DNA from 3 places in the Streptomyces sp. NPDC001848 genome. Region 1 is predicted to be linked to each of the others. Evidence: riboswitches for the same ligand, from Rfam matches in the RefSeq annotation. Region 1 holds a riboswitch; each other region holds the start of a gene.
What was found. A riboswitch is a leader RNA that binds a small molecule or an ion and turns the genes downstream of it on or off. The one in region 1 is predicted to bind cobalamin.

Region 2: linked by a shared signal. The riboswitch ahead of ACFYZJ_RS02155 (HoxN/HupN/NixA family nickel/cobalt transporter) and the one ahead of ACFYZJ_RS15900 (ribonucleoside-diphosphate reductase subunit alpha) in region 1 are both predicted to bind cobalamin.
Region 3: linked by a shared signal. The riboswitch ahead of ACFYZJ_RS05885 (cobalamin biosynthesis protein) and the one ahead of ACFYZJ_RS15900 (ribonucleoside-diphosphate reductase subunit alpha) in region 1 are both predicted to bind cobalamin.

The regions. Positions count from the first base shown of each region.
Region 1 is NZ_JBIATP010000007.1:82,633-92,122, forward strand. Features, by position in the region: gene mctP (monocarboxylate uptake permease MctP) at 1-1,246, shown strand, start outside; gene ACFYZJ_RS15895 (GNAT family N-acetyltransferase) at 1,327-1,833, shown strand; cobalamin riboswitch at 1,851-2,023, shown strand; gene ACFYZJ_RS15900 (ribonucleoside-diphosphate reductase subunit alpha) at 2,145-4,499, shown strand; gene ACFYZJ_RS15905 (ribonucleotide-diphosphate reductase subunit beta) at 4,499-5,527, shown strand; gene ACFYZJ_RS15910 (cytochrome P450) at 5,654-7,018, opposite strand; gene cyc1 (epi-isozizaene synthase) at 7,015-8,100, opposite strand; gene def (peptide deformylase) at 8,396-9,046, opposite strand; gene ACFYZJ_RS15925 (tetratricopeptide repeat protein) at 9,166-9,490, opposite strand, start outside.
Region 2 is NZ_JBIATP010000001.1:466,265-475,754, forward strand. Features, by position in the region: gene ACFYZJ_RS02130 (AAA family ATPase) at 1-778, opposite strand, end outside; gene ACFYZJ_RS02135 (cell division protein SepF) at 880-1,269, opposite strand; gene ACFYZJ_RS02140 (molybdopterin-dependent oxidoreductase) at 1,537-5,559, shown strand; gene ACFYZJ_RS02145 (hypothetical protein) at 5,706-7,451, shown strand; gene ACFYZJ_RS02150 (ArsR/SmtB family transcription factor) at 7,509-7,856, opposite strand; cobalamin riboswitch at 7,947-8,154, shown strand; gene ACFYZJ_RS02155 (HoxN/HupN/NixA family nickel/cobalt transporter) at 8,182-9,285, shown strand; gene ACFYZJ_RS02160 (YcnI family protein) at 9,308-9,490, opposite strand, start outside.
Region 3 is NZ_JBIATP010000002.1:626,302-635,791, reverse strand. Features, by position in the region: gene abc-f (ribosomal protection-like ABC-F family protein) at 1-909, opposite strand, end outside; gene ACFYZJ_RS05920 (VOC family protein) at 1,368-1,781, shown strand; gene ACFYZJ_RS05915 (hypothetical protein) at 1,801-3,210, opposite strand; gene ACFYZJ_RS05910 (alpha/beta hydrolase) at 3,516-4,643, opposite strand; gene ACFYZJ_RS05905 (class II aldolase/adducin family protein) at 4,786-5,505, opposite strand; gene ACFYZJ_RS05900 (anion permease) at 5,763-7,073, shown strand; gene ACFYZJ_RS05895 (hypothetical protein) at 7,087-7,302, shown strand; gene ACFYZJ_RS05890 (hypothetical protein) at 7,389-7,691, opposite strand; cobalamin riboswitch at 7,962-8,103, shown strand; gene ACFYZJ_RS05885 (cobalamin biosynthesis protein) at 8,203-9,159, shown strand; gene ACFYZJ_RS05880 (cobyric acid synthase) at 9,156-9,490, shown strand, end outside.

The DNA.
Region 1 (9,490 bases):
GTCGCTGGCGGTGGCGCTGACCGGCATCCTGGCGACGATGCCGTACATCGCGCTCCAACTGGTGGGCATCCAGGCCGTGCTGGACGTGATGGGCGTGGGCGGCGGCGAGAACACCAACTGGTTCGTGAAGGACCTGCCGCTGCTGATCGCCTTCGGTGTGCTGGCCGCGTACACCTACTCGTCGGGCCTCAGGGCGCCCGCGCTGATCGCGTTCGTGAAGGACGCACTGATCTACATCGTCATCGCGGTGGCGATCATCTACATCCCGATCAAGCTGGGCGGCTTCGACGCCATCTTCGCGAAGGCCGGGCATGCGTTCGCGCAGGTCAACCCCGCGACGGGCAAGCCGCGCGGGGCTCTCGCGCCGGCGGAGGCGACCCAGTGGACCTACGCCACGCTGGCGCTGGGCTCGGCGCTCGCGCTGTTCATGTACCCGCACTCGATCACCGCGACGCTGTCCTCGCGCAGCCGTGAGGTGATCCGCCGCAACACCACGATCCTGCCGCTGTACTCGCTGATGCTGGGCCTGCTGGCGCTGCTCGGCTTCATGGCGATCGCGGCCGGCGTGAAGGTCCAGAACGGGCAGCTGGCGATTCCGCAGCTGTTCGAGAACATGTTCCCGGACTGGTTCGCCGGGGTGGCCTTCGCGGCGATCGGCATCGGTGCGCTGGTGCCCGCGGCGATCATGTCGATCGCGGCCGCGAACCTGTTCACCCGCAACATCTACAAGGACTTCATCAAGCCGGACGCGACGGCGAAGGAGGAGACGAGGGTCTCCAAGATCGTGTCGCTGCTGGTGAAGGTGGGTGCGCTGGTCTTCGTCCTGACGATGGACAAGACGGTCGCGATCAACTTCCAGCTCCTGGGCGGCATCTGGATCCTGCAGACGTTCCCGGCCCTGGTCGGCGGTCTGTTCACCCGCTGGTTCCACCGCTGGGCGCTGCTCGCGGGCTGGGCGGTCGGCATGGCCTACGGCACGCTGGCGGCGTACGGCGTCGCGTCCCCGACCCAGCGGCACTTCGGCGGCTCGGCCAAGGAGATCCCCGGCATCGGGCAGATCGGCTACATCGGCCTGACGGCGTTCGTGCTGAACGTGGTGGTCACGGTGGTGCTGACGGTCGTCCTGAAGGCGCTGAAGGCTCCGGAGGGCGTCGACGAGACGAAGCCGGAGGACTACACGGCGGACGCGGGCGACCCGGGGGTGCAGGTGGAGCTGCCGCCGGCCACGGCGGGCGCCTCGCACTGAGCCCACGTCGTACGCGCGGCAACGGGCCGTCGGAGAAATCCGGCGGCCCGTTGTCGTACCTGTACGGCACACTCGGCCCCATGGAGCTCACCATCCGGCAGGCGAACCCCGACGAGTACGAGACGCTCGGCGAGATCACCGCCCAGGCGTACCTCCGGGACGGCCTCCTCGACTTCGGAGAGAGCGACACCTACCTCGACGAACTGAAGGACGTGGCCAAGCGGGCGGCCGCGGCAGAGGTGCTGGTGGCCGTGGCGGATGGGCAGGTGCTCGGCGGCGTCACCTTCGTACCGGCCGGCGGGCCCATGGCTGACATCGCCGGACCGGGGGAGGCCGAGATACGGATGCTCGCGGTGGCGCACGCCGCGCGCGGCCGGGGCGCCGGAGAGGCCCTCGTCCGGGCCTGCGTCGACCGCGCTCGGGCCACGGACGGCTGCGTACGGGTGGTCCTGTCGACCCAGTCCGCGATGCGCACCGCCCACCGGATCTACGAACGCCTGGGCTTTGTTCGCACACCCGAGTGGGACTGGAACCCCCTCCCTGCTGTCGACCACATCACGCTCCTCACCTACGAGTTGACGCTCTGAGAGCAAGGCGGCACAACATCTGGGGGTGGCGTTGCGGCCTGACACAAGATGTATGCTCATGCTCGCTGTCGCCGCAGGGGAATCCGGTGCGAATCCGGAACTGTCCCGCAACGGTGTACTCGTACACGTATGCCCGCATACCGTCGTACGAACGTCAGTCCGAGGACCTGCCGACAGTGCGCCCGGCCGTCCGGTCCGGGTGCCCTGACGTCCGGGCCTCGTGGAATGGGCCGGTGGACGCGACGCCGCGTGCGCTCGTGAGCTGCCCCTGCCCTCCGCCAGGCCCCGTGCCGAGCGAGGGAGAGCCCCACGTGACCATCGCGCCAGCCGATCCGGCTTCAGCCGCAGGCCTGGAAACCGACGGTCCGGGTGCCGCGCTGCTGCGGACCCTGACCGAGCTGACCGCAGACCTCCCCGACGCCGACCCCGGCCGGGTCGCCGCCGCCGCGCTGCGCGGCCGGTCCGCCCACGCCGACGACGCCGAGCTGCGTGAGCTGGCCACGGAGGCGGCCGCGGGCCTCATCCCCGAGGACCCCGCCTACTCGAGTCTGGCCGCCCGTCTGCTGACCATCGGCATCCGTGCCGAGGCCGCCTCCCAGGGCGTCACGTCGTTCACCGAGTCCATCGCCGTCGGCCACCGGGAAGGGCTCATCGCCGACCGCACCGCCGCCTTCGTACGGCTGCACGCCGACCGTCTCGACGCACTGGTGGACGAACAGGCCGACAACCGTTTCGGTTACTTCGGCCTGCGCACCCTGCACAGCCGCTATCTCCTGCGGCATCCGTCCACCCGCAAGGTCGTCGAGACGCCGCAGCACTTCATGCTCCGCGTCGCCTCCGGGCTCGCCGAGGACGACAGTCCCCGGTCCGTGGACGATGTCGCCGCGCTCTACGGGCTGATGAGCCGGCTCCACTACCTGCCCTCCTCCCCCACCCTGTTCAACTCCGGTACCCGGCACCCCCAGATGTCGTCCTGCTACCTCCTCGACTCCCCGAAGGACGAGCTGGACTCCCTCTACGAGCGCTACCACCAGGTCGCTCGTCTCTCCAAGCACGCCGGCGGCATCGGCATCGCCTTCTCCCGCATCCGCTCCCGCGGCTCGCTGATCCGCGGCACCAACGGGCACTCCAACGGCATCGTCCCGTTCCTGAAGACCCTCGACGCCTCGGTCGCCGCCGTGAACCAGGGCGGCCGGCGCAAGGGTGCCGCCGCCGTCTACCTGGAGACCTGGCACTCGGACATCGAGGAGTTCCTGGAGCTGCGCGACAACACCGGCGAGGACGCCCGCCGCACCCACAACCTCAACCTGGCGCACTGGATCCCGGACGAGTTCATGCGCCGGGTCGACGCCGACCAGCAGTGGTCGCTGTTCTCCCCCTCGGACGTGCCCGAGCTGGCCGACCTGTGGGGCGAGGAGTTCGACGCCGCCTACCGCAGGGCGGAGGCGGCGGGGCTCGCCAGGAGGACGATCCCCGCCCGGGACCTGTACGGCCGCATGATGCGCACCCTCGCGCAGACCGGCAACGGCTGGATGACGTTCAAGGACGCCGCCAACCGCACCGCCAACCAGACGGCCGAGCCGGGCCACGTGATCCACTCCTCCAACCTCTGCACGGAGATCCTGGAGGTCACGGACGACGGGGAGACGGCGGTCTGCAACCTGGGGTCCGTCAACCTCGGCGCGTTCGTGGCCGACGGCCACATGGACTGGGAGCGGCTGGACGCCGCCGTCCGCACCGCCGTCACCTTCCTCGACCGCGTCGTCGACATCAACTTCTACCCGACCGAGCAGGCGGCCCGCTCCAACGCCAAGTGGCGTCCCGTCGGCCTCGGCGCGATGGGCCTGCAGGACGTCTTCTTCAAGCTGCGGCTGCCCTTCGACTCCTCCGAGGCCAAGGCGTTGTCCACGCGGATCGCCGAGCGCATCATGCTCGCCGCGTACGAGGCCTCCGCCGACCTGGCCGAACGCCACGGCCCGCTCCCGGCCTGGGAGAACACCCGCACCGCAGGGGGCGTGCTGCACCCCGACCACTACGACGTCGAGCCGACCTGGCCGGAGCGCTGGGCGGCCCTGCGCGAACGCATCGCCGCGGTCGGCATGCGCAACTCGCTGCTGCTCGCCATCGCGCCCACCGCGACCATCGCGTCCATCGCGGGCGCCTACGAATGCATCGAGCCGCAGGTCTCCAACCTCTTCAAGCGCGAGACGCTCTCCGGCGAGTTCCTCCAGGTCAACTCCTACCTGGTGAACGACCTGAAGGAGCTGGGCGTCTGGGACGCCCGCACCCGGGAGGCGCTGCGCGACGCGAACGGCTCCGTGCAGGGCTTCGCCTGGATCCCGGAGGACGTACGGAAGCTCTACCGCACGGCGTGGGAGATCCCGCAGCGCGCTCTGATCGACATGGCCGCCGCCCGCACCCCGTTCCTGGACCAGGCCCAGTCGCTGAACCTGTTCATGGAGACGCCGACCATCGGCAAGCTCTCCTCGATGTATGCCTACGCCTGGAAGCGGGGTCTGAAGACGACCTACTACCTGCGCTCCCGCCCGGCGACCCGTATCGCCCGTGCCGCACAGGCCACCGTCCCCGTCCAGCAGACGGCCCCCGACACCGAAGCCGTCGCCTGCTCCCTTGAGAACCCCGAGTCCTGCGAGGCCTGCCAGTAATGACGAGTACCACCGGCACCACCCGTCCCCAGAACCTCCTCGACCCCGGCTTCGAGCTGACCCTGCGCCCCATGCGCTACCCCGACTTCTACGAGCGTTACCGGGACGCCATCAAGAACACCTGGACCGTGGAGGAGGTCGACCTCCACTCGGACGTCGCCGACCTCGCCAGGCTCACCCCGGGCGAACAGCACCTGATCGGCCGCCTGGTCGCGTTCTTCGCGACGGGCGACTCGATCGTCGCCAACAACCTGGTGCTGACCCTCTACAAGCACATCAACTCCCCCGAGGCCCGGCTCTACCTGAGCCGGCAGCTCTTCGAGGAGGCCGTCCACGTCCAGTTCTATCTGACGCTGCTGGACACCTACCTCCCGGATCCGGACGACCGGGCGGCGGCCTTCGCGGCCGTGGAGAACATCCCGTCCATCCGTGAGAAGGCCGAGTTCTGCTTCAAGTGGATCGACTCCGTGGAGCAGATCGACCGCCTGGAGACCAAGGCGGACCGCCGGCGCTTCCTGCTCAACCTCATCTGCTTCGCCGCCTGCATCGAGGGCCTGTTCTTCTACGGCGCCTTCGCGTACGTCTACTGGTTCCGCAGCCGAGGCCTGCTGCACGGCCTGGCCACCGGCACCAACTGGGTGTTCCGCGACGAGACGATGCACATGTCGTTCGCGTTCGACGTCGTGGACACCGTCCGCAAGGAGGAGCCGGACCTCTTCGACGACGAGCTCCGGCAGCAGGTCACCGACATGCTTCGGGAAGCAGTCGAGGCCGAGCTGCAGTTCGCTCGCGACCTGTGCGGTGCCGGCCTGCCGGGGATGAACACCGACTCGATGCGGCAGTACCTGGAGTGCGTCGCCGACCAGCGCCTCGCGCGCCTCGGCTTCGCCCCGGTGTACGGCTCGGAGAACCCCTTCTCCTTCATGGAGCTGCAGGGCGTTCAGGAGCTGACCAACTTCTTCGAGCGGCGTCCGTCGGCGTACCAGGTCGCGGTGGAGGGAACCGTCGCACTGGACGAGGACTTCTAGCCTCCGCCTCCTTGGGCTGACGGTCTGTCCGGCGCTCGTGCGCGCCGTGAATGCGGCGCCGAACGCCTACCGGCGCACGTTCAGGGGGCCTGCGGGCCACCTGGACGTGCGTCCGGTACGGGGTGCTCAGCGGGGCACGGCCCTCAGCAGCAGCCGGCGCGGGCGGAGCGTGATGCCGATGCGGGGCCCGGCCTCGGACCCGGGTGCCTGTTCGAAGCGGTAGGCGGAGGCCATCGCCGCGGTGAGGAGCGTGAGTTCGGCCATCGAGAAGTGGTCGCCCGGGCACTTCCGGTTGCCGACGCCGAACGGGGTCATCGCGTACTTGGGGACCTCCTTGGCCCGCTCCGGAAGCCACCGGTCGGGGTCGAACTCGAGATGCCGCCCGTACGACCGCGGATCACGCTGGATCGCGTAGGGGCTGTACACGACGTCGGCCCCGGCCGGAATGCGGTACCCGCCGAGCTGTGTGTCGGCCACCGCCCGCCGCGTCAATATCCATACGGCAGGATGCAAACGCATTGTCTCGACGATGACGTGCGCGGTGTACGTCAGCTTCCGGACGTCCTCGAATGCGACCGGCCGGTCCCCCACGACGGCTTTCACCTCGTCGCAGATCTTGTCACCCTGATCCGGGTGCTCGGTGAGCACCTTCAGGAGCGACATGATCACGGAGCCGACGGTTTCGCTTCCGGCGGTGATGATGGCGACGACCTGGTCGTGGATCTCCTGTTCCCCTATGGCCTCGCCATTCTCGTCCTTGGCCTCCAGCAAAGCCGTCAGCAAATCGTCCGGCTTTTGACCGGACGCCCGGCGGTCGGCGACGATCTCGTCGACCAGGAGATGCAGATCGGCCAATGCCCGGTTGAATTCGCGATTGGCCGGAAGCGGCAGACGATAAAGCGGCCCCAGGGGCAGGACCATGCGCTGGTACATACCGCTGAACAGTGTGGTGAGCGCGGCGCAGATCCGCTCGGCGCGGGCGTCCATGTAACTGCCGCGCATCAGGCAGCGGGTGGCGACGCGGACGGCCACCCGGAAGGCCTCCGTGGTGGCGTCCACGGGGGCGTCGGACCGCCAGCGTTCCACGAGCGCGTGCGCCTCCTCCGCCATGATCGGGCCGTAGGCGGGGATGGCCTCCAGCCGGAAGGCGGGCTGGATGGCCCGCCGCTGGCGCCGGTGCAGCGGCCCGTTGCTGGTGGCCACGCCCTGCTTGCCGAGCAGGTCCTCGAGGGACTCCCACAGCGCGCCGCCGATCTCGAAGTCGGTGCTGAGCGCGAGGGCGCCGGCGAGTTCGGGGCTGGTGAGGGCGTACAGCGTCTTGGGGCCGATCCTCAGCCGTACGACGTCGCCGTCGTCCCGCAGCCGGGTGAGGAAGCCGAGCGGGTCGCGGGCCAGTTTCCAGCCGTGTCCGAGACCGGGTACGCCACCCGCGGCGAGCGGCGGAACGGATGACTCCATGGGGGCTTCGGTCCTGACCGATTCCAGCGTCATTTCTCACCTGTCGCTTCGTTGTCGACGTACGGGGGTGTCGACCGGTCGTCCCAGCTGTCGACCCGGTACCGGCCGGACTCGTGATGGAACCAGTACACGGCGCTGAACCAGTTCCGCATGTTCCCGACGATCACTCCGACCGCGATACCCAGTTCCTTTCCGTGCACCGTTCCGTCCGCGAGGGTGTCGGCGAACCGCAGTGCCTCCTTTTCGGCGGCGATGAAATCGGTGACGCATTGCCCGACCCGCCGCCTTATTTCCCTGACGGCCTCTTCGAACGTCAGTCCCTCATGCTGGACGAGGCTGATTCCGAGATTGTGGACCTCGTTCCCCGCTATTTCCTTGGGGAGTGAACACAGGTCGTTGTACCAGGCGGCGAACTCCTGGCTCAGTAACGCCGCCCGCCGGTATGCGGGGTGTTTCCGGACGTGGTCCGGCAGTTCGCATTCGGCGCTCACCTCCAGCAGATCCGTCCAGATCCAGTGCGCGAAGGTGAGCCGGCGGAGCTCGAGGTAGGCGTCCACCGTCGGGACGCGCCCCAGGGTGCGGTTGCGGAACTCCCGGTCGTACGCCTCGATCACGGCGTGGAAGTGCCGGGCGAAGCGCGCGTTCCAGGTGGGGCCGAGGAACGAGTACAACCGCAGCACGCTGTCCGCCAAGCCGGCGACCAGGGGATCCTGGTGGTGCAGATGATCCGCCGGAGAGTCCAGGGCCGTGTGCAGCCGCGACCTCAGCCTCCCCCAGGCGGCGGGCCGGCGGTGCACGATGTCCCGGTCGTGGCGGTCGTCCCAGACGAAGAACCACGCGCTGTAGTCGGCTATCGCCTGCAGGACCTCATCGGGGGCACCGATGTAGTAGCCCGCCATGAGGTCGGTGTAGCACAGTCCGTCGGCATATTCCTCGACCTTGTCCGCCGACATGAGCCGCTTTTCCAGCAGCCAGGAACGTGTCTTCTCCTGCAGGCTGGGCCAATACGGGTGCAGTCGACGGGGAAACGCGGCCTCGATCACCGGCAGTCGGAGCGCCGGTGGAACCGCGACCGAGGTCGCCGTCGGTGAAGTGCTGTGTGGGAAAGCTGGCACGAACAAACCCCTCTCAGCAGCCGGTTGGCGCCGCGCCCCCTCCGTCGTGCCGGGCGCAGCGCCGTCGCGTTGTCCCGCGCATTCCATTCAGCACTACAACTGACCGGCATGGGAACGGATTTGCTCCACTCACTCCCCTACTGTGCCGAGATCCTCCCCTTGTGTGACTGATTAAGGATCAGTTCATACGTACAAGGGATCGAATGTGCGACGTACACGTGAATGTGACACCTCCACGAACGACGCCGGGCCGGTGCCCGGCCCGGTGCCGTCGAACGGGGGGTTCGGTGATGACTCAGTCGTTGGCCACCACGGGGTAGCGGGGCTCGTTCTCGGCCATCTGCCGCAGGGCGTCCTTGCGTTCCCGCTTGGAGAGCCGGTCGATGTACAGGTAGCCGTACAGATGGTCCGTCTCGTGCTGCAAACACCGCGCGAAGTAGCCGGTGCCGCGCACCTTGATCGGGTTGCCCTTCTGGTCCTGCCCCGTGACCTCCGCGTAGTCGGGGCGGGCGAGCGGCGCGTAGGCGCCCGGCACGGACAGGCAGCCCTCGTTGCTGTCGTCCAGGCGGCGCTTGTCGGCGGGCAGGTCGACGAGCTTGGGGTTGCAGACCACGCCCACGTGGCGTACGCCCTCGTCGTCCTGGCAGTCGTAGACGAAGACCTTCAGATCGACACCGATCTGGTTGGCGGCCAGGCCCACGCCCTCCGCGGTGCGCTGGCTGGCGAACATGTCCGCGACCAGCTGCTCGAGCTCCGCGCCGAACTCGGTGACGTCCTTGCACTCCTTGTGGAGCACCGGGTTCCCGACGACCGTGATCGGCCGCGAGGTGCCGCGCTCCCGCCAGGCCGTCTCGCGCTCCTCGCAGTCCTCCGTGTCGACGACATAGCCCTCGTCGTCGACGGGGAGCACGCCCGCGTGCTGCTGATCGGTGTCCTGCTGCGCCATGACCGACGTACGCCTTCCTGCAACCATGGGAAATCTGCGGAGTACAGCCTACGGGGCGCGGTCCGGTGACGGCCCTGGGATCGACCGGTGAAGGCCCGGTCGACACAGGTCCACCCCGGTCAGCACACCTCTTCGAGGTCCCGCCAGTCCCGGGAGTCGGGACTGTCCGCGACCCACCCGTCCAGCAGCCCCCGGACCAGTGAGGCCGGGGCGGCCACCCCGCACTCCCGCTCGGGCACCCACAGCTGCCCGTCGGTACGGTGCCCCAGCGGCCCCGGGTGACCGGGCTCGCTGTGGTCGTGCGGGTCGAGGTGCTCGCCGTCGCCCTCGTCGGCCGGCATCCGGGACTCGGAGCACGTGCGGCACAGCAGCCGCACGGACGAGGACCAGTCCTCGGCGGCGAACCCGGCGTCGGCGGCCAGCTGCTCCAGCGCGTCCCGGTCG
Region 2 (9,490 bases), on a different contig from region 1:
GGCCGCACTCCGCGCGCGTGCGCCACAGGACGTCCGCGAGGTTGCCGCAGTCCGGCAGCAGCCGGCCGGCGCCCAGCGGGACGGGGGCGCGCATCCGACCGGGGCTCGGGTCGCAGGCGAAGACCGAGCGCAGGGCGACCACCATCTGCTCGGCCGCCGCGAGCACCCGGCGCTGGCCGTCGGTCTTGCCGGCGACGCGTAGCGGCAGCAGGGCGGTGCCGAGGCGGTCGTCCGGCAGCGGGCCCCGGGTGACCGGGGTTGCGCCGGCGGTGTGCCAGGCCGCCTGCACCACCGGGCGGCGCGGGTCGCGCAGCGCGGTCTCCAGCAGGACCAGACCGCCGGAGGCCAACCGCTCGCCGACGATGCGGAGTTCGGGCTCGGCCTGCACGGCGACGTCGAGCCGGACGGGTCCCTCGGGTCCGTCGGCCGTGCAGCCGATCCGGAATCCGCGCCGCCACTGGGCGTCGGGCCGCGCCCGCTCGGGCACGCAGGCCACCGGGTCCGGGAACACCTCCGCCAGCTCCGCACCGCCGCCGAGCCGGGCGAGCGCCTCGTACGCCTGCAGCGCGCGTGACTTGCCCGAACCGCTCGGCCCGGCGAACAGCGTGAGGGGACCCAGCGGGAAGGTGGCGCGCCGATGCCCGGCGAAGGCGGACAGCCGAAGTTCGGTGACACACGGCCGGTCCGGACGCGGGCCGGCGGCAGCGGCCGGCAGGGGGACAGCGGACGCGGCTTGCTCAGGGGCGGCGGGCGTGGGTGGCGCAGATGACAGGGTCATATCCGGGACCGTAGGTCTGTGGCCGGCCGGCGAACCGTTCCGGCCCCGCGGGCTTCCTACGATCGAGCGATCGGCGGCCCGTCGGGAACTCGGTCGGGGACTCAGACGCCGGGAACCCCCGCCTCCTCCATGAGTCCGCGCACCTCCGTGCCCCGCGGCGTCAGCAGGAACACATTGCGGTCCACCCGGTGCATCCCGCTCGACAGCCCGAAGACGACGCCCGTACTGAAGTCCAGGACCCGCTTGGCGACGTCCGTCTCCGCGCCGGTGAGGTCGAGCAGGACCGGTACCCCCGCCATCAGGGTCTCGGCGACGTCGCGGGCGTCCGCGAACACATTGACCCTCAGGACGACGAAGCGGCGGCGCGCCTCGGTCTCCGCCTCGGGCAGCGCGCGGTGGTCGACCGCCGACGGCCAGGCGTCCCGGCCCCGCAGCGGAACGACCTGAGCGAGCCCCTCCCACTGTTCGTCGGTGACATCGTGGCTGTTCACCGGCCCTCCCCGTGTCGGCTCGCACTCATCGTCTGCACCAGGCAATTGTTGCGCATGGTCACCCGTTCGGCCCAACAGCGACACGGACCGCGACACTCCCGGGGTCACTCAAACGACACTCCCCGGGTCACTTCGGCCGGAGAGCGCCCCTCCAGTACCGCGCCGGCGCCGCCTCACAGCGGTTTCGCGCCCGGTGTGCAGGGCGCGTAACGGCTCAAGATCGCGCACGTGACATCCGCGTAACGGGCAATTCGTACGGTCGACGACATGACCACGAGCCCCGGAACGCAGCAGATACGGACCGTCTGCTCGTACTGCGGCGTCGGCTGCGGGATCGTGCTCGACGTCGCGACCGGTCCCGACGGCCGCCGTCGCGTCGTCAAGGCGTCCGGTGACAAGGAGCACCCCGCCAACCGCGGCCGGCTGTGCACCAAGGGCGCCACCACCGCGGACATGCTGTCGGCACCCGGGCGGCTGACCACGGCGCTGGTGCGCGACGACCGGGGCGCGGAGCCGGTGCCCGCGCCCGTGGACGCGGCCGTGCGCGAGACCGCCCGCCGGCTGCGGGAGATCGTCGACGAGCACGGCCCGGACGCTGTCGCGTTCTATGTGTCGGGCCAGCTGAGCCTTGAGGCGCAGTACCTCGCCAACAAGCTGGCCAAGGGCTTCGTACGGACCAACCAGATCGAGTCGAACTCGCGGCTGTGCATGGCGAGCGCGGGCGCCGGTTACAAGATGTCGCTGGGCGCCGACGGCCCGCCGGGCTCGTACGACGACCTGGACAAGGCGGACGTGTTCCTGGTCATCGGCTCGAACATGGCCGACTGCCATCCGATCCTCTTCCTGCGGCTGATGGACCGGGTCAAGGCGGGTGCCAAGCTGATCGTCGTCGATCCGCGGCGCACCGCCACCGCCACGAAGGCCGATCTGTTCCTGCAGATACGCCCCGGCACCGACCTCGCCCTGCTGAACGGGCTGTTGCACCTGCTGCACGAGAACGGGCACACGGACGCGGACTTCATCGCCCGGCACACCGAGGGCTGGGAGGCGATGCCCGCCTTCCTCGCCGACTACCCGCCCGCGAAGGTCGCCGAGATCACCGGTCTCGCCGAGGAGGACATCCGCCGGGCGGCGCGGCTCATCGGTGAGGCGAAGGAGTGGACGAGCTGCTGGACGATGGGACTCAACCAGTCCACGCACGGCACCTGGAACACCAACGCGCTCGTCAACCTGCACCTGGCGACCGGCGCCATCTGCCGTCCGGGCAGCGGTCCGCTCTCCCTGACCGGGCAGCCGAACGCCATGGGCGGGCGCGAGATGGGGTACATGGGGCCGGGGCTGCCGGGCCAGCGGTCGGTGCTCGCGGCGGAGGAGCGGGCGTTCGTCGAGGAGCTGTGGGGGCTCGAGGCGGGCGCGCTGCGTGCGGACGGGGTGGGGCGCGGGACCGTCGAGATGTTCCAGAAGATGGCGGACGGCGACATCAAGGCCTGCTGGATCATGTGCACCAACCCGGTGGCGTCGGTGGCCAACCGCAAGACGGTCATCGAGGGCCTGGAGGCCGCCGAGTTCGTCGTCGCCCAGGACGTCTTCGCGGAGACCGAGACCAACGCGTACGCCGACGTGGTCCTCCCCGGTGCGATGTGGGCCGAGGCAGAGGGCGTCCTCGTCAACAGCGAGCGCGGGCTCGCCCTCGCCCGGCCCGCGCTGGACCCGCCCGGTGAGGCGATGGCCGACTGGCGGCTGATCGCGGCGGTCGCCCGGGAGATGGGGTACGCGGAGGGGTTCTCGTACGACAGCGCCGAGGAGGTCTTCGAGGAGATCAGGCGCGCCTGGAACCCGAAGACCGGCTGGGACCTGCGTGGGGTGACCTATGACCGGCTGCGGACCGGGCCCGTGCAGTGGCCGGCCGCCCGGGAGGACGGTCCGGCGCGCAATCCGATCCGGTACGTCGACGGCGGGCTGAGGTTTCCCACTCCGAGCGGCCGGGCCGCCTTCCACGCGCGGCCCCACCTGCCGCCCGCCGAACTGCCGGACGACGACTTCCCGTTCCTGCTGAACACCGGGCGGGTGCAGCACCAGTGGCACACGCTGACCAAGACGGGGAAGGTCGACAAGCTCAACAAGCTCAACCCGGGGCCGTTCGTGGAGGTGCACCCCGAGGACGCGGCCTCGCTCGGGATCGCGGACGGCGACCGGGTCGAGGTCGCCTCGCGGCGCGGGCGGGCCGTGCTGCCCGCGGTGGTGACGGACCGGGTGCGGCCGGGCTGCTGTTTCGCCCCGTTCCACTGGAACGACCTGTTCGGCGAGTATCTCAGCGTCAACGCGGTGACCAGCGACGCTGTCGACCCGATATCCTTCCAGCCCGAGTTCAAGGCGTGCGCGGTGGCGCTGGCGAAGGTGGCGGAGCCGGCACCCGCGAACCTTCCGGCGACCCCCGCCGCGACCGTCCCGCAGGTCCACGCTGCCGCCCCCACCGCCGACCCCTTCGGCCTCGCCCCCGCCCCTCCGCCGGTCCTGACCGCCCAGGAGCGCCAGTACCTCACCGGCTTCCTCGCGGGCCTCGGCTCCGGTGCCCCCGGTGTGCCCGTGCTGCCGCCGGACGCGCCCTTCAGCCCCGAGCACGCCCGGTGGGTCAACGGCGTCCTCGCCGGCATGTACTCGCGGGCGGGCAGCGCGCCCACGGAGCGGGAACCGGCCGTCCGCGAGGTCGTGGTGCTGTGGGCCTCGCAGACCGGAAACGCGGAGGAGTTCGCGGCGGCCACCGCCCAGCGGCTCACCGCGACCGGGCACCGGGCCACCCTGGTCGGCATGGACGAGGCCGACGTCAGCCGACTCCCGCGTGATGCCGACCTGTTGCTGATCACCAGTACGTTCGGCGACGGTGACGCGCCCGACAACGGCTCCGGCTTCTGGGACGCTCTCTCCGGCCAGGAGGCTCCGCGCCTGGACGGTGTGCGCTATGCCGTGCTGGCCTTCGGCGACTCGTCGTACGACGACTTCTGCGGACACGGGCGCCGGCTGGACGCACGTCTGCAGGAGCTGGGCGGTGTGCGCCTCGCGCCGCGCACCGACTGCGAACCCGACTACGAGCCGTCCGCGGACGCCTGGCTGGAGGCGGTGCTGACGGCGCTCGGCGGTGCCCCCGCGGCGGCCCCCGCCCAGCCGAAGCCGGGCAGACCCGCCCCGGCGACCGCCCGCCTCGTCGGCAACCGGCTGCTCAGCCTGCCCGGAGCGGGCAAGGAGGTGCGCCGGTTCACCTTCGACACCAGCGGAACCGGCCTCACCTACGAGACCGGGGACGCGCTCGGTGTGCGCCCGGTCAACTCGCCCGCCCTGGTGGCGGAGTGGCTGGAGGTGACGGGGATCGACCGTGCGGCCACCGTGGAGGTCACAGGTGTCGGCGAGGTGCCCTTCGCCGAAGCCCTGCTCAGGCATCTCGACATCACCCGGATCACCCCTGACCTGCTGCGCTTCGTCGCCGAACGGGCCCGGGACGACCGGGAGCTGCGACAGTTGCTGCGCCCTGACAACAAGGACGGTCTGGCGCGCTGGTGCTGGGGCCGGCAGGCCGTCGACGTGGCGGCCGAGTACGCGGTGCGGGCCTCGGCCGAGGAGTGGGCGGGAGTGCTCAAGCGGTTGCAGCCCCGGCTGTACTCGATCTCGTCGAGCCCGCTCGTCGACCCGCACCGGGTGTCGCTGACCGTGTCCGTGGTGCGCTACGAGAGTCTGCGCGGGCGGGCCCGCGCCGGGGTCTGCGGCGGTTTCCTCGCCGACGCCGAGCCCGACACACCGGTGCCGGTCTTCGTACAGCGATCGCCGCACTTCCGGCCGCCGGCGGACGGCTCGACCCCGATGGTGATGGTGGGGCCCGGCACCGGGGTCGCCCCCTTCATCGGTTTCCTCCAGGAACGCCGCGAACTGGGGCGCACCGCACCGAACTGGCTGTTCTTCGGCGAGCAGCACCGCGCCACCGACTTCTACTACGAGGAGGAGCTGACGAAGCTGCGGGAGGACGGCGTGCTCACCCGCCTCGACACCGCCTTCTCCCGCGACCAGCGCGCCAAGGTCTACGTCCAGGACCGGATGCGCGAGCACGGCCCCGAGCTGTGGCACTGGCTGAGGGAGGGCGCCCGCTTCTACGTCTGCGGGGACGCCTCCCGCATGGCCAAGGACGTCGACCGGGCGCTGCGGGACATCGCCGTCCTGCACGGCGGTCTGAGCGAGGCGGAGGCGGCCGCGTATGTGAAGCAACTCGCGGCGGAGAAGCGGTATGTGCGGGACGTCTACTGATGTTCGGTGACGTCCACCAGCGCCTGGTCGATATGCAGAAAACCACCGTTGAGGCAACCCCCCACACACGTATCTCTCACCCTTCCCACACCGGAGTCTTTACTTCCAGGCGCTCGACGTTCATGAAGCCCTCCTACGTTCCTCGCGTGCACTTGGCAGAAGTGAAGCCGTCGACAAGCGCCCGGTGGGTGCGCCCGCTGGTGGCACGTGGTGAGGAGGAACCGGGCCGGGCTCCCGCGCAGTGGCACCGCGTTCTCACCTTGCTCGCGAACATCAGCCTGTTCATCGGCACGCGCAGCGTGTGGAACAGCGCCGCCAGCCATCAGCCGCCGATCGCCGCGGTGATCTCCGTCTGCTACGCGTCGATCCTGGTGACGGGCGTACTCACGTTGGTGGTGCGCAGCAGCCGCTCGCTGACGCGCCTCGATCTCGTGGTCCTGCTGACAGGGATCACCCTCGTCTACTGCGCGGCCGGTGCGCTGCACGACTACAGCGACGAGTCGATCCTCACCATTCAGGCCGCCCGTGAGCTGCTGCACGGCAACCCGGTGTACGGACAGGCCTGGCCCTGGCTGTTCGGGCACCACAGCACCGTCGCCTACACCCCTACGGTGGACGGCGGCTACGACTTCACCTACGGCTATCCGCCGCTGACGGCGATGCTCACCGCACCGCTGCTGTGGATCGGCCACGGCGCGCTGCCCGAGGTCCTCGTCCCGACCACCGCGATCGTCCTCGGCACGATCGCCATGTGGAAGATGCTGCCGACGCCGTGGCGTTCGGCGGCCACCATGGTCTGCCTGGGCTTCGGCATGGTCCCGATGTACGCCCGGCTCGGCTATCCGGCGGTCGTCGCGCTGGCCTTCCTGATCCCGGTGGTGGTGCGCTGGACGCGGATGGGCACGGGCGGCCCGGCCGACTGGGCGCGGGCGGCCTGTCTGGGCGTGGCCTGCGCCGCCCAGCAGTTGCCGTGGTTCCTGACGCCGTTCCTGCTCGCCGGCGTCTACGCGCTGCGGCGCGGCGAGCTGGGGGCGCGCGAAGCGGCGTTCGCCGTGGGCCGGATCGTGGGAACCGCCGCCGGAACCTGGCTGCTGATCAACGCGTACTTCATCGTGACCGAGCCGCGCACCTGGATGGAGGGCATCGCCCTGCCGCTCACCCAGGGTGCGATCATCCACGGCCAGGGTCTGGTCGGCATCTCCCTGTACTACACCGACGGCAGCGACCGTCTGTCCTGGTACTCGCACGCGAGCATGCTGCTGGCGGCGGGTCTGCTGGCCCTGTTCGTGCTGTTCGTGCGCCGGCTGGGCCCGGCGGCGACCGTGCTGCCCTGGTGCGCGTTCTTCCTGGCGACCCGCTCGCAGGACGGCTACTACCTGATGATGACGCCGCTGTGGCTGGCGGCCGCGGTCACCGTGCCGCCGTCCGCGTTCGCCACCGCCTGGCAGCCCCGGCTGCTGCACGGTCGGCGGACGGCCCGCAGGGTGCTGGCCGGGGCCCTGGTGGCGCCGGCCCTGGTGGCCGTGACGGTGGCGGCTACCGGGAAACCGCCGTTGCGGATGCAGGCCCTCGGCTCCACCCGGAGCACGCCTCAGACCGTCAAGACGCTCACCGTCCGTGTGAACAACGCCGGCGACTCGGCTGTCCAGCCCCACTTCGCGGTGACCACCGGCCAAGGCATGAGCAGCTACTGGAAGGTGCTCCAGGGCCCGTCGTCCGTCGGCGCCCACGCCTCGGCCACGTACCGGATCCAGGCGCCGGGCACGGGCTTCGCGATACCCAAGAAGGGCACCCGCATCCGGCTGCGGGCCTTCACCTCGTCGCCGATGACGCTGTCGAGCCAGGACATCCACCTGGCGCCGCAGAAGGACCCGGCCTCCCACAACAAATGAGCCGTCGACGAGAGGTGAGCGCCGACAAGAAGTGAGCCGACAAGAGGTGAGCCCTCGTCAGGCCACCTGCTTCAGCAGCTCGTTCACCACCGGATCGATGACCCGGTAGCGGACGATCCGTCCCTCCTTCTCACCCGCCACCACCTCGGCCGTCCGCAGCAGCCGCAGTGCCTGCGAGACGGCCGGGTCGTTCATGCCGGTCGCCACCGCCAGGTCGGAGACGGCCAGCGGCCCGGCCCGGTGCAGGGCCAGCAGCAGGGCGAGCCGGCCGGGGTCGGCGAGCAGCGAGAAGCGTTCGGCCCAGGTGCGTACGGCCTCTGGGGCGCCGATGGCCTCGATGGCCTCGCAGACCCGGTGGCCGTCGATGGTGCGCCTGCCGGCGCGGTCGGCGGGGACGAGATGCATGCGCACATTCTCCCAGCTGTCCCCGTGTGATCTTCGATACCTCTCGATACCTGCGCAACTGTGCAGTCTTGCAGGCGTTCCGCCCCGGCCCTAAGGTGGGCGGGCCGTGGTGTTCGGGAAGACCGGTGAAAGTCCCCAGGGACTCAGGCCGGAGCGGCCCTCGCCACTGTGATCGGGGAGTTCCCGTCCCGTGCCACCCTTTTTTGGGTGGCGCCACTGGTCGCACGTCGACCGGGAAGGCTAGGGCGGGCGCGTTGATCCGTCAGCCAGGAGACCGGCCACGGCATCTCACGAAGTGATCCACGAGGTGCTGGAGCGTGACCGTATGACCCTGACCGACCCTGCCCTGCCCGAGGCCGCCTCCTTCCGCTGGCGGCGCGAGGACACCCTGCGGACCGCCGGACTGCTGGCGGTGATCGCGGCCCTGCACGTGGCGGCGTTCGGGGTGTTGTTCCTGCTGGTCGTGCCCGAGCACTACGAGGTCGGCTCCAAGGCGTTCGGCATCGGGCTCGGCGTCACCGCGTACACGCTGGGCATGCGGCACGCCTTCGACGCGGACCACATCGCCGCCATCGACAACACCACCCGCAAGCTGATGGCGGACGGCAAGCGGCCGGTGTCGGTCGGGTTCTGGTTCGCGCTCGGGCATTCCAGTGTGGTGGTGGTGCTCGCCGCGCTGATCGCCGGGGGCACCCAGCTGGCCGGGCGGCTGATGAACGAGAACTCCCGTACGCACCAGGTGCTCGGCGTGCTCGGCACGACGGTCTCCGGCTCGTTCCTCTATCTCATCGCGGCCCTCAACCTCGTGGCGTTGATGGGCATCCTGCGCGTGTTCCGGGCGATGCGTGCGGGGACGTACGACGAGAAGGAACTCGAAGCCCACCTGGACTCCCGGGGTTTCATGAACCGGATCCTCGGCCGCTTCACCCGGTCCATCAGCCGCCCCGGGCAGATGTTCCCGCTCGGCTTCCTGTTCGGCCTGGGCTTCGACACCGCGACCGAGGTCACGCTGATGGTGATGGCGGGCAGCGGGGCGGCGGCTGGGCTGCCCTGGTACGCCATCCTGTGCCTGCCGCTGCTGTTCGCGGCCGGGATGAGCCTGTTCGACACCCTCGACGGCACGTTCATGAACTTCGCCTACCAGTGGGCTTTCTCGAACCCGGTCCGCAAGGTGTTCTACAACCTCACCATCACCGGACTGTCGATCGCGGTGGCCTTCCTGATCGGCACGATCGAGCTCGTCGGAGTGTTGCACGACAAGCTGGACCTGCGGGACGCGGTGACGGGCTGGATCGCCGGGCTCGACCTCGACAACGTGGGCTTCGTCATCGTCGGGCTGTTTGTAGTGGTGTGGGCGGCCGCCCTCGCGTACTGGCGCCTGGCGAAGGTCGAGGAGCGCTGGGCTCCCCGCCCCGCCGACGGCAGGTGACGCCGGCGGGTCGGGGAGCCGGTCACTCGTCTCCGGAGGAAGCGGAGGAGCCGGTGGTGCGGCCGCGGGCGATCGCGAAGCCCGCGGCGGCAAGGCCCAGGACGCCTACGACGAGACCGGCGATGCCGAGCCCGCGGGCCGTGGAGTCGCTGGTGGCGGCGGCCTTCGTCGTGGAGGTGCTCGCCTTCTCGTCGGTGCCGGCGGG
Region 3 (9,490 bases), on a different contig from region 1:
CTCGTCCAGCCCGGCCAGCAGCTTCTCGGCCCGGCGGGCCATGTTCTGCGCGGCGACCGTCTTGGTGGCCTTGGCGCGCATCTTGTCGGCCTGGGCGTTGAGCGCTGCGGCCTTCTTCTCGGCGTTGGCGCGCTCCCGCTTGCGGCGCTTCTCGTCGGCCTCGCGCTGCTGCTGGTACAGCTTCCAGCCCATGTTGTAGATGTCGATCTGGGCGCGGTTGGCGTCCAGGTAGAACACCTTGTTGACGACCGTCTCGACGAGGTCGACGTCGTGCGAGATGACGATGAAGCCGCCGCGGTAGGTCTTCAGGTAGTCCCGCAGCCAGATGATCGAGTCCGCGTCGAGGTGGTTGGTCGGCTCGTCGAGCAGCAGGGTGTCCGCGTCGGAGAACAGGATGCGGGCCAGCTCGATACGGCGGCGCTGACCGCCGGAGAGCGTGTGCAGGGGCTGGGACAGCACCCGGTCGGGCAGGTTGAGCGCGGCGGCGATGGTGGCGGCCTCGGCCTCCGCGGAGTACCCGCCCTTGGTGAGGAACTCGGTTTCCTGGCGCTCGTACTGCCGAAGGGCCTTCTCCCGGGTGGCGCCCGTGCCGGTGGCGATGCGCTGTTCGTTCTCACGCATCTTGCGGATCAGGACGTCGAGGCCGCGCGCGGACAGGATGCGGTCGCGGGCGAGGACGTCGAGGTCGCCGGTGCGCGGGTCCTGCGGGAGGTAGCCGACCTCGCCGGAGCGGGTGACGGTGCCCGCCGCGGGGATGCCCTCGCCGGCGAGGACCTTGGTGAGGGTGGTCTTCCCGGCGCCGTTGCGGCCGACGAGGCCGATGCGGTCGCCCTTGGTGACGCGGAAGGTGGCGTTCTCGATGAGGATGCGGGCACCGGCGCGCAGCTCGATGCCGGAGGCGGAGATCACGGACAGACTCCTGGGCTGGGGTCCCCCGGCTCGAACGGGGTCGAGGGCTTGGGGGAGGGTGGCGGGATGGACGGCTGAGGACGTTCCCGCCGTCTAATGCGCGAGGAGAATGGCCATGGGCCACAGTCTAACGGGGCGGTGCAAGCGCTTTTTCCGTACGAGGGCGGCCCGGGCTGTGACGTTCGACTTCGCAGCAGCTCGACGGCGGCGGTGTGACGCCCGCCACGCGGCGCGGAGAATACGCCCGGGCGCGGTGCGCGGAGGCGTGACGCGGCCGTTGTGTCCCCCGTTCGGGCCTCGACCCGGTGTCGCGCCGCGGGGCGGTACGAGGATGGCGCTTCCGGCGCGTGAGGCGGCGTCAAAGGGGCGTCGTGGCGTCGCCGAGGCGTTGTCAGTGGCCGGTGCCAGACTGAACTGCAGGCCGGGATCGCGGCCGGACACCGGAGGGAGTGACGGTGATGGCGGGCATCGACGGCAGGCGACCGAGCATCTGCCCGACGCTGTTGTACGCGGACGCGAAAGCGGCGATCAGGCAGCTCACGGAGGCCTTCGGTTTCACGGAGCTGTCGGTGTACGAGGGTGAGGACGGCTCGGTGCTGCACGCCGAGCTGGTGCAGGGCAACGGCGTGGTGATGCTGGGCTCGAAGGGCCGCGGCGGCCCCTTCGACGAGGCGATGAAGGGGGCGGGGCCCTGCGGGGTGTACGTCGTGGTGGACGACGTCGACGCACACCACCAGCGGGCCGTGGAGCACGGCGCGGAGATCCTGATGCCCCCGACGGACCAGGACTACGGGTCGCGGGACTACATGGCGCGGGACGCCGAGGGCAACATCTGGAGTTTCGGCACGTACGCCCCCGAGACGGCCGCCTGACGACCGCCGCCCCGAGGGGTCAGCGGCCTCCGGTGTGGACCTGGAAGGCAGCTCGGCGCACGGCCTTGGCCAGCGCCGGGTCCGGGTGGGCGGCGGCGAGCGCGACCAGGACCTGGACGGTACGGGGGTGTCCGACCGCGCGCACCTCGTCGAGCAGCGCGGGCACGGTGGCCTGCACCGCGGACTCCAGGTGGCGGACCAGCAGCGGGGCCTCACCGTGGTCGGCGACGGCGGCGGCGGTGTCGACCCACAGCCAGGTGGCCTCCTCGCGGGTGAGCACGTCGTGGGCGTCCTCCGGGTCGACGCCGTCGTGTTCGGCGAGCCAGAGGAGGGCGTAGGGGCGCAGCGTGGTCTCCTCGGCGGCGCGGCGCACCTCGGGCTCGGCGGGAGCGCCGACCACCCGCAGCGCCTCGAAGGCCAGGCCGCGCAGCAGGGCGTCCTCGCCGCGGGCGGCGTCGAGGAGTTCGGTGACGGCACTGCCGACGGGGCGGGCGGCAAGCCAGGCGCGGTATTCGGCGCGGGCCGCGTTCGGGCGGAGCTGGGCGCAGCCGCGGAGCATGGCCTCGGCGTTCTGCTCGATGTTCCCGGCGGGGCTCTGCGCGGCGACGCAGATCTGCTCCAGCTTGACCCAGACCGCCCAGCTGCCCAGCGGGGTGAGGGTGGCCTGCCCGTCGGCGCAGGTGAGGGCGCCGACGTAGGCGAGCGCGTCGAGGGCCCAGTCGAGCAGGGGGGCGAGCTCGGTGTCGTCGGCGGACTCCGGGACCGGCGGCACGACAGGCTCGGGCCGGGGTCCGTAGGGGACCTCGCAGCGCTCGGTGCGCAGTTCGGTGACCCGCTGCTGAAGCAGGTCGAGGAGCTGCTCGAAGGGGACGGGCCCGGCGGACAGCTGGAGGAAGGAGAGCACCTGGGGCATGGCCGAGACGACCTCGGCGACCGCGGCGTGTTCGCGGTCCGCCGGCTCGGGGTAGGCGAGCGACCAGGCGTCGAAGAGGGCAACCCAGCCGCGCAGCACGGCGGAGTCGTCCCGGTCCCAGGCGCGCAGCCGCCAGCCGGGGCGGGCGCTGTCACCGTGCACCTCGACGAGACCGGCCAGACGTGCGGTGTCCCAGTCGGCGCGCACCTGAGCGACGGTCAGGCCGAGGTCGGCGGCGGCCCGTTGCGCGGTGGCGTCGGAGAGGGTGCCCCGGCCGTCGGGGGAAGCGCCCGCGCGGCCGGGCCCGAGCGCGGCGTCGGCCCAGTGGGCGACACGGGCCGCGCCGGCCAGGCGGGCGCGGGCCATTCGCGCCAGTTCCGCGGGCGGGGGCGTGCCCTCCGGCGGCCGGGGTGCGGGGCGGCGCGTGCGGCGCTGGGTCACCGCTCGGGGGGCGGCGGCCAGCGGCCGCGGTCGGACGAGTCGGAGCCTGGAGTCGCGCGGAGTACGGGACGTCACGGGTGCAGTCTTCCGGTTGACGGTCCGAAAACCCAAACGGAATGCCGCGAGGGGCGCCGATGGCAGCCGTCGGGGGATGTCTCAGAGGGCCTGGGAAGGGGGACAGTGCTGGTCGGGAGGGCTAAGCGGAAGAGGGCGCGAGAGGGCGCGGCAACTCTGTGTCCGTCGACGCGTGCCGTCGGATCGACGCCACCCGGCAACGGGGTCACATCTGTGCCGTCACCACAACGGCGTCAGATCGACTGCCGTCAGAACATCGGCGTCGCATCGACTGCCGCCACATCAACGGCGTCACATCAACGGCGTCACATCAACGGCGTGAGGAAGCGCCGCATGGCCTCCTCGTAGGCCTCGGGATCGGCGTTCCACATGGCACCGTGCGGGGCGTTCTCCACCGTGTGCAGGGTGACCAGGTTCGCGCGGCGCTCGGCGAGGCGGCGGGAGGGTCCCCAGGGGGCGATCGTGTCGTCGGGCCCGTGGAAGATCAGCACCGGCACCTTGAGGTGCTGCGGGTCGGCCGCCTTCCGGGTGCGGTCACCGTGCAGGCCGGTGCGGCCCTGTGCGGCGCGGACGGCCAGCGGCAGCAGGGCTCCCGGGGTGCGCCGGGCGGCGGCCAGGGCGCGCAGCGTGGCCTCCCAGCTGAGGACGGGCGAGTCCAGGACAAGCCCGGAGATCCGCTCGCGCACCGCCGAGTGGGCGGCGGCGTGCAGCGCCATGGCGGCGCCGGTGGACCAGCCGTGCAGCACGACCCGCTCGGCCCCGGACCGCACCGCGTGGCGGACCGCGGCGTCCACGTCGCGCCACTCGGTCTCGCCGAGGTGGTTCAGGCCGTCCGGGGAGCGGGGCGCCCCTGGGTCACCGCGGTAGGCGATGTCGAGGACCGGGAAGTGGTGGCGCTGCAGGAACTCCATGACGTTCATGGGGTGTTCCCGGGTGGTGCCGAGCCCGTGCACGGTGATCACCCAGGTGTCACGGGCGCCCGGCAGGAACCAGGCGGGCAGGTCCCCGAGTTCGCCGGGCACCTCGACGTCGGTGTGGTCGAGGCCGAGGGCACTGCGGGGATCGCCGGTGTACAGGGCGGGGGTGAGCCAGACCTTGTCACCGGGCTCGAGCGTGCCGTGGGTGACGCGTTCCAGACGGCGTACGACGGTGTCGACGGTGTGCGGGGCCGAGTTCAGGACCGGCCCGACGACCGCGTGCGAGCCGTCACCGGTCAGCCCGTAGGTGCCGGGCCGCTGGGAGGCCAGGTCGCGGGTGAGGGTGATCCGGCCGGCCGCCAGGGAGTGCACCGTGAGGCGGGGTTCCGTGGGCAGCGGGCGGCCCGGCGGTGCCTTCAGCGCGGCGTCGCTGGCGAAGCGGCCCGCGGCGACGCCGACGGCGCCCGCGGCGATGGCTACGGTGACGGCTGCGGCCGCCGCTTTGACAGTGCGCATCCACCCAGTCTCCCGTCGGAGCCCGCCCCCGGCCAGTGGGGGAAGGGCGCGGTATGACCCACGGGGCGCGCCGCGAGACGACCCCGGCCGGCCGGTCCACCACGGGGTTTCGGTGCCGGTGAGGCCGGTCCGAGAAGAACCCCTAGCCCTGCCCGTACCCCCGCAACCGCTCCTCTACCTCCGCCACCTGCTCGCGGCTGAGCAGGTGCGGGGTGCGGCCCGGTACGGACGACGCCGTCAGCCATACGCGGCACATCCACTCCAGCTGGGCGGTGCGGTCGTAGGCCTGGTCCAGCGAGGCACCGTGGGCGACCGTGCCGTGGTTCTGCAGCAGGCAGGCGCTGCGGCCGGTCAGGGCGCGCAGCATGTTCTCGGCCAACTCGGGGGTGCCGTAGGTCGCGTACGGGGCGACCCGTACCGCGCCTCCCATCGCTGCGGCCATGTAGTGGATCAGTGGCAGCTCCCGCACCAGCGTGGAGACGGCCGTCGCGTTGGGGGCGTGGGTGTGCACGACGGCCCGGGCGTCCGTCCTGCGGTAGACGGCCAGGTGCATGGGCAGCTCGCTGGTCGGGCGCAGCCTGCCGAGCACCTGCCGGCCGTCGAGGTCGACTCCGACCACGTCGCCCGGCGTCAGCCGCTCGTACGGCACTCCGGTGGGGGTGACCAGCACGGTGTCGCCGACGCGTACGGAGACGTTGCCGGAGGTGCCGACGACCAGTCCGTCGGCGACCGTGCGGCGGGCCGTGGCGACGAGCTGCTCCCAGGCCCGCGCCACCTCTCCCTCCGCGGCCGGCGCACCCGGCCCCCGCCCGCCCGGTGTGTCCTGTTTCGGGTCCCCCGTGTCGCGTCGCTGATCCGCCATGCGGCGATCCTGCCAGGGGGTGACGAGAATCTCTTCGCCGGGCCCCGCGGGAGCGGCCGAAGCGGGCGTGCGCGGGGTCGGCCGGGCCCTCGTGACCGCCGCAGGCCGCAGTTGAGGGGGCGGCCGCCGCCACCCCGCCACAAGCGGAACGTCGACACGCCGATCGATACACCCTCCAGCCCGCCCCAGTTCACCTTCCGTTCACCCAGGTTGCCTACGGTCCAACAGCCACTGACCTCCCACAGAAGCCTGGGTAAATGGAACACATCACGCTCCTCCTCGGAATCGTGATCGTCACCGCTCTCGTGTTTGATTTCACGAACGGTTTCCACGACACAGCCAACGCGATGGCGACGACCATCTCGACCGGCGCCCTGAGGCCCAAGACGGCGGTGGCGATGTCCGCCGCGCTGAACCTCCTCGGCGCCTTCCTGTCCGTGGAGGTCGCCAAGACGATCTCCGGCGGCATCATCAACGAACAGGGCATTCGCGTCGAAGTGATCTTCGCGGCCCTGGTGGGCGCGATCCTGTGGAACCTGCTCACCTGGCTCCTGGGGCTGCCCTCCAGTTCCTCCCACGCCCTCTTCGGCGGTCTGATCGGCGCCGCCGTCACCTCGGCCGGCTGGTCCGCGGTGAACGGTTCGACGATCGTCACCAAGGTCCTCATCCCCGCGGTGGCCGCGCCGGTCGTGGCGGGCCTCGCCTCGATGCTCGCCACCCGCCTGTCGTACGTGATCGGCAGCCGCGCCGACGAGAAGGCGACCGCGAAGGGCTACCGCGCCGGGTCGATCGCCTCGGCCGGCCTGGTCTCCCTGGCCCACGGCACGAACGACGCGCAGAAGACGATGGGCATCATCACGCTGGCTCTGGTCACCGGCGGTGTCATCGCCCCCGGCTCGAACCCTCCCACCTGGGTCATCGTCTCGGCCGGTCTGGCCATCGCGCTCGGCACCTACCTGGGCGGCTGGCGCATCATCCGCACCCTCGGCAAGGGCCTGACGGACCTGGCGCCGCAGCAGGGCTTCGCCGCCCAGACCAGCGCGGCGACCGCGATCCTCGCCTCCTCGCACCTCGGCTTCTCGCTCTCCACCACCCAGGTCTGCTCCGGCGCCGTCATGGGCGCGGGCCTCGGCCGCAAGGGAGGCGTGGTCCGCTGGTCCACCGCGACCCGGATGCTCATCGCGTGGGTTCTGACGCTCCCGGCGGCCGGGCTGGTCGGCGCGGGCGCCGAACTCCTCACCAAGCAGGGCACCTGGGGCACGGTCGCCACCGGTGTGCTGCTGGTCGCCGGCGCCGGCGTCATCTGGACCCTGTCCCGCCGCAAGCCGGTCACCGTGGACAACGTCAACGACGTCGAGACGGAGCCCGCGGGTGTCGTCACGGCGGCGATCGCCGCGGTGACCCCGCCCCCGGCGGGGCCCGTCGTCACGGCCGACGCCGCCGTGGCCGACAGCGCGGTGCCCGGCACCGCCCCGGCGGACACGGACGCCGACACCGACCTGCAGGCCACCATCCCGGCCCCGGACGCCGGCCCCGCCACGGAGCCGGCCCCCGCCGCCACGGTTTAAGGAATCACCACTCATGAAGATCGACTGGGCAGCCCTCGGCTCCGTCTTCGGCGTCAGCCTCGGGGTCACCGTGGCCCTGGTGGGCCTGTTCACCCTGGGCGTCGTGGGCCTCACCAAGAAGGAATCGGCCCGGGGCGGCGCGGCCGCCCTGGCGGCCACCGGCGCGTACGCCTGTTTCGCGGCGTGCGCGGCGGCGGTCGCGTACGGGATCCATCTGATCGTCGTCTGACGGCGGGAGCGCTTCGGCCCCCGTACCCGTGTCGCTACGAGTCACCCCCGCAGCGGTGTCGCTGCGGGGGTTTCTCATGCCCGGGGTCAGGGGGTGCGCGAGTCGCGTGGCCGTACCGCCGCCGTCGCCCGGCCCAGGACACGGAGGCGCTCCGTGACCGGGGTGAGGCCCCACCACAGTCCCGCGCAGGCGGCGGCCACGATGGTGACCACCAGCCACACGAGGGCCCGCGCCGGGGTTCCGGGCACCAGCAGCGCGGCCAGCGCACCGATTCCGACCGCGAACATCCCCGTCGTCAGGGAGAAGAGTGCCAGCACCGCCGCCGGCGAAGGATGCGGCGCGTGGGGATCTCCCGCGCCCGCCGAGAATTCCTTGGCCCTGTCCCCCATGTGGGTCCCTCCCGTCCTCCGGACGGTCGCTCGGACGGTTCCCTCGGACGCCGTCCGCTGCCGGGTTTCTCGAGTTCGGCCAGCAAAGCACACCCCGCCGCACGGCGAAAGGCGAGGACCGGGCCGGTGCGCCGTTTCGAGTCACGCGCCGGAACGCGCGCCCCTCGACCGCCACTTCACTCCGAAAAGCACCGATTCGCGTAACTGACGTGATTTCAGCGGTGTGGGACTCGGCACACCACAGCACCGCAGGTCAAGAGCAAGTTGACGGCTGTTCTGGGCGCGTGGTGGACTGCCGGAGCCAGTACGGCGGCAGGAGAGGAAGCCGGTGCGAGTCCGGCGCGGTCCCGCCACTGTCACCGGGGAGGACCTTCCCGGGAGCCAGGAACTCTCACCGCCGGTCTCGTCGAACCAGGGCGTGGACACCCTGAGTGAGGACATATCGCCATGCGCGGCTGCCGATTGAGGTTGTGTCACCGGGCCCCTTCCGACCACACGGTCGGCTGAGCCGATGGGTGCCGATCGTGTCTTCGCGTACGGCGCCGCCGCCGGCCTCCTCGGTGACCTCCTGCTGGGCGATCCTCGCCGTGGGCATCCGGTCGCCGCGTTCGGGCGGGCCGCGGCGGCCGTGGAACGGGTGTTGTGGCGGGACCACCGCGGGTGGGGCGCGCTGCACACCGCCGTGTGCGCCGGAGGTGCCGTGGCGCTCGGGGCCGTCGCCGCACGCTCCGTACGTACCTCCCCTGCCGCCTCGGTGGCCCTGACCGCCGCCGCCACCTGGGCCGTGGTCGGCGGCACGTCGCTCGCCCGGGAGGCACGGGCCATCGGACGCGCCCTGGAGGCGGGGGACGTGGAGGCCGCACGCGCCCGCCTGCCCCATCTCTGCGGGCGGGATCCGCGGGCGCTCGACGCGGACGGGATCGCGCGGGCGGTCGTCGAGTCCGTCGCCGAGAACACCTCCGACGCCGTGGTGGGCGCGCTCACCTGGGGGGCCGTGGCCGGGGTGCCGGGTCTCGTGGGATTCCGCGCCGTCAACACGCTCGACGCCATGGTCGGGCACAAGTCGCCCCGTTACCGGCGCTACGGATGGGCCTCCGCACGGCTCGACGACCTCGCCGGGTGGCCGGGTGCGCGGCTCACCGCCGTCCTCGCGGCAGCGACGGGCCCCGACCGGCGAGGCGCCCTGCGCGCCTGGCGCGCCGATGCCGCGAAGCACCCGAGCCCCAACGCCGGGCCCGTGGAGGCCTCGTTCGCGGGGGCCCTGGGCGTCCGGCTGGGCGGAACGCTGTCGTACGGGGGGCGTGTGGAGCACCGGCCGGTACTCAACCGCGCCGGGCGCGCCGTGCGCACGGACGACATCGAGCGGACCGTACGGCTGTCCCGGCGCGTGAGCGGGCTCGCGCTCGGCATCACGGTCGCCGGGCGCCTGGTGGCACGAAGGCTTCTCGCGAAGGGACGGACCTCATGAGCGGCGGACTGCTCGTCGCCGGTACCACCTCCGACGCCGGCAAGAGCGTCGTCACCGCCGGGATCTGCCGCTGGCTGGTCCGGCAGGGGGTGAAGGTCGCGCCCTTCAAGGCGCAGAACATGTCCCTGAACTCCTTCGTCACGCGCGAGGGCGCCGAGATCGGCCGGGCGCAGGCCATGCAGGCCCAGGCGTGCCGCATCGAACCGACCGCGCTGATGAACCCCGTGCTGCTCAAGCCGGGCGGCGAGCAGAGCAGCCAGGTCGTGCTGCTCGGCAAGCCGGTCGGTGAACTGAGCGCGCGCGGGTACCACGGGGGGCGGCAGCAGCAGCT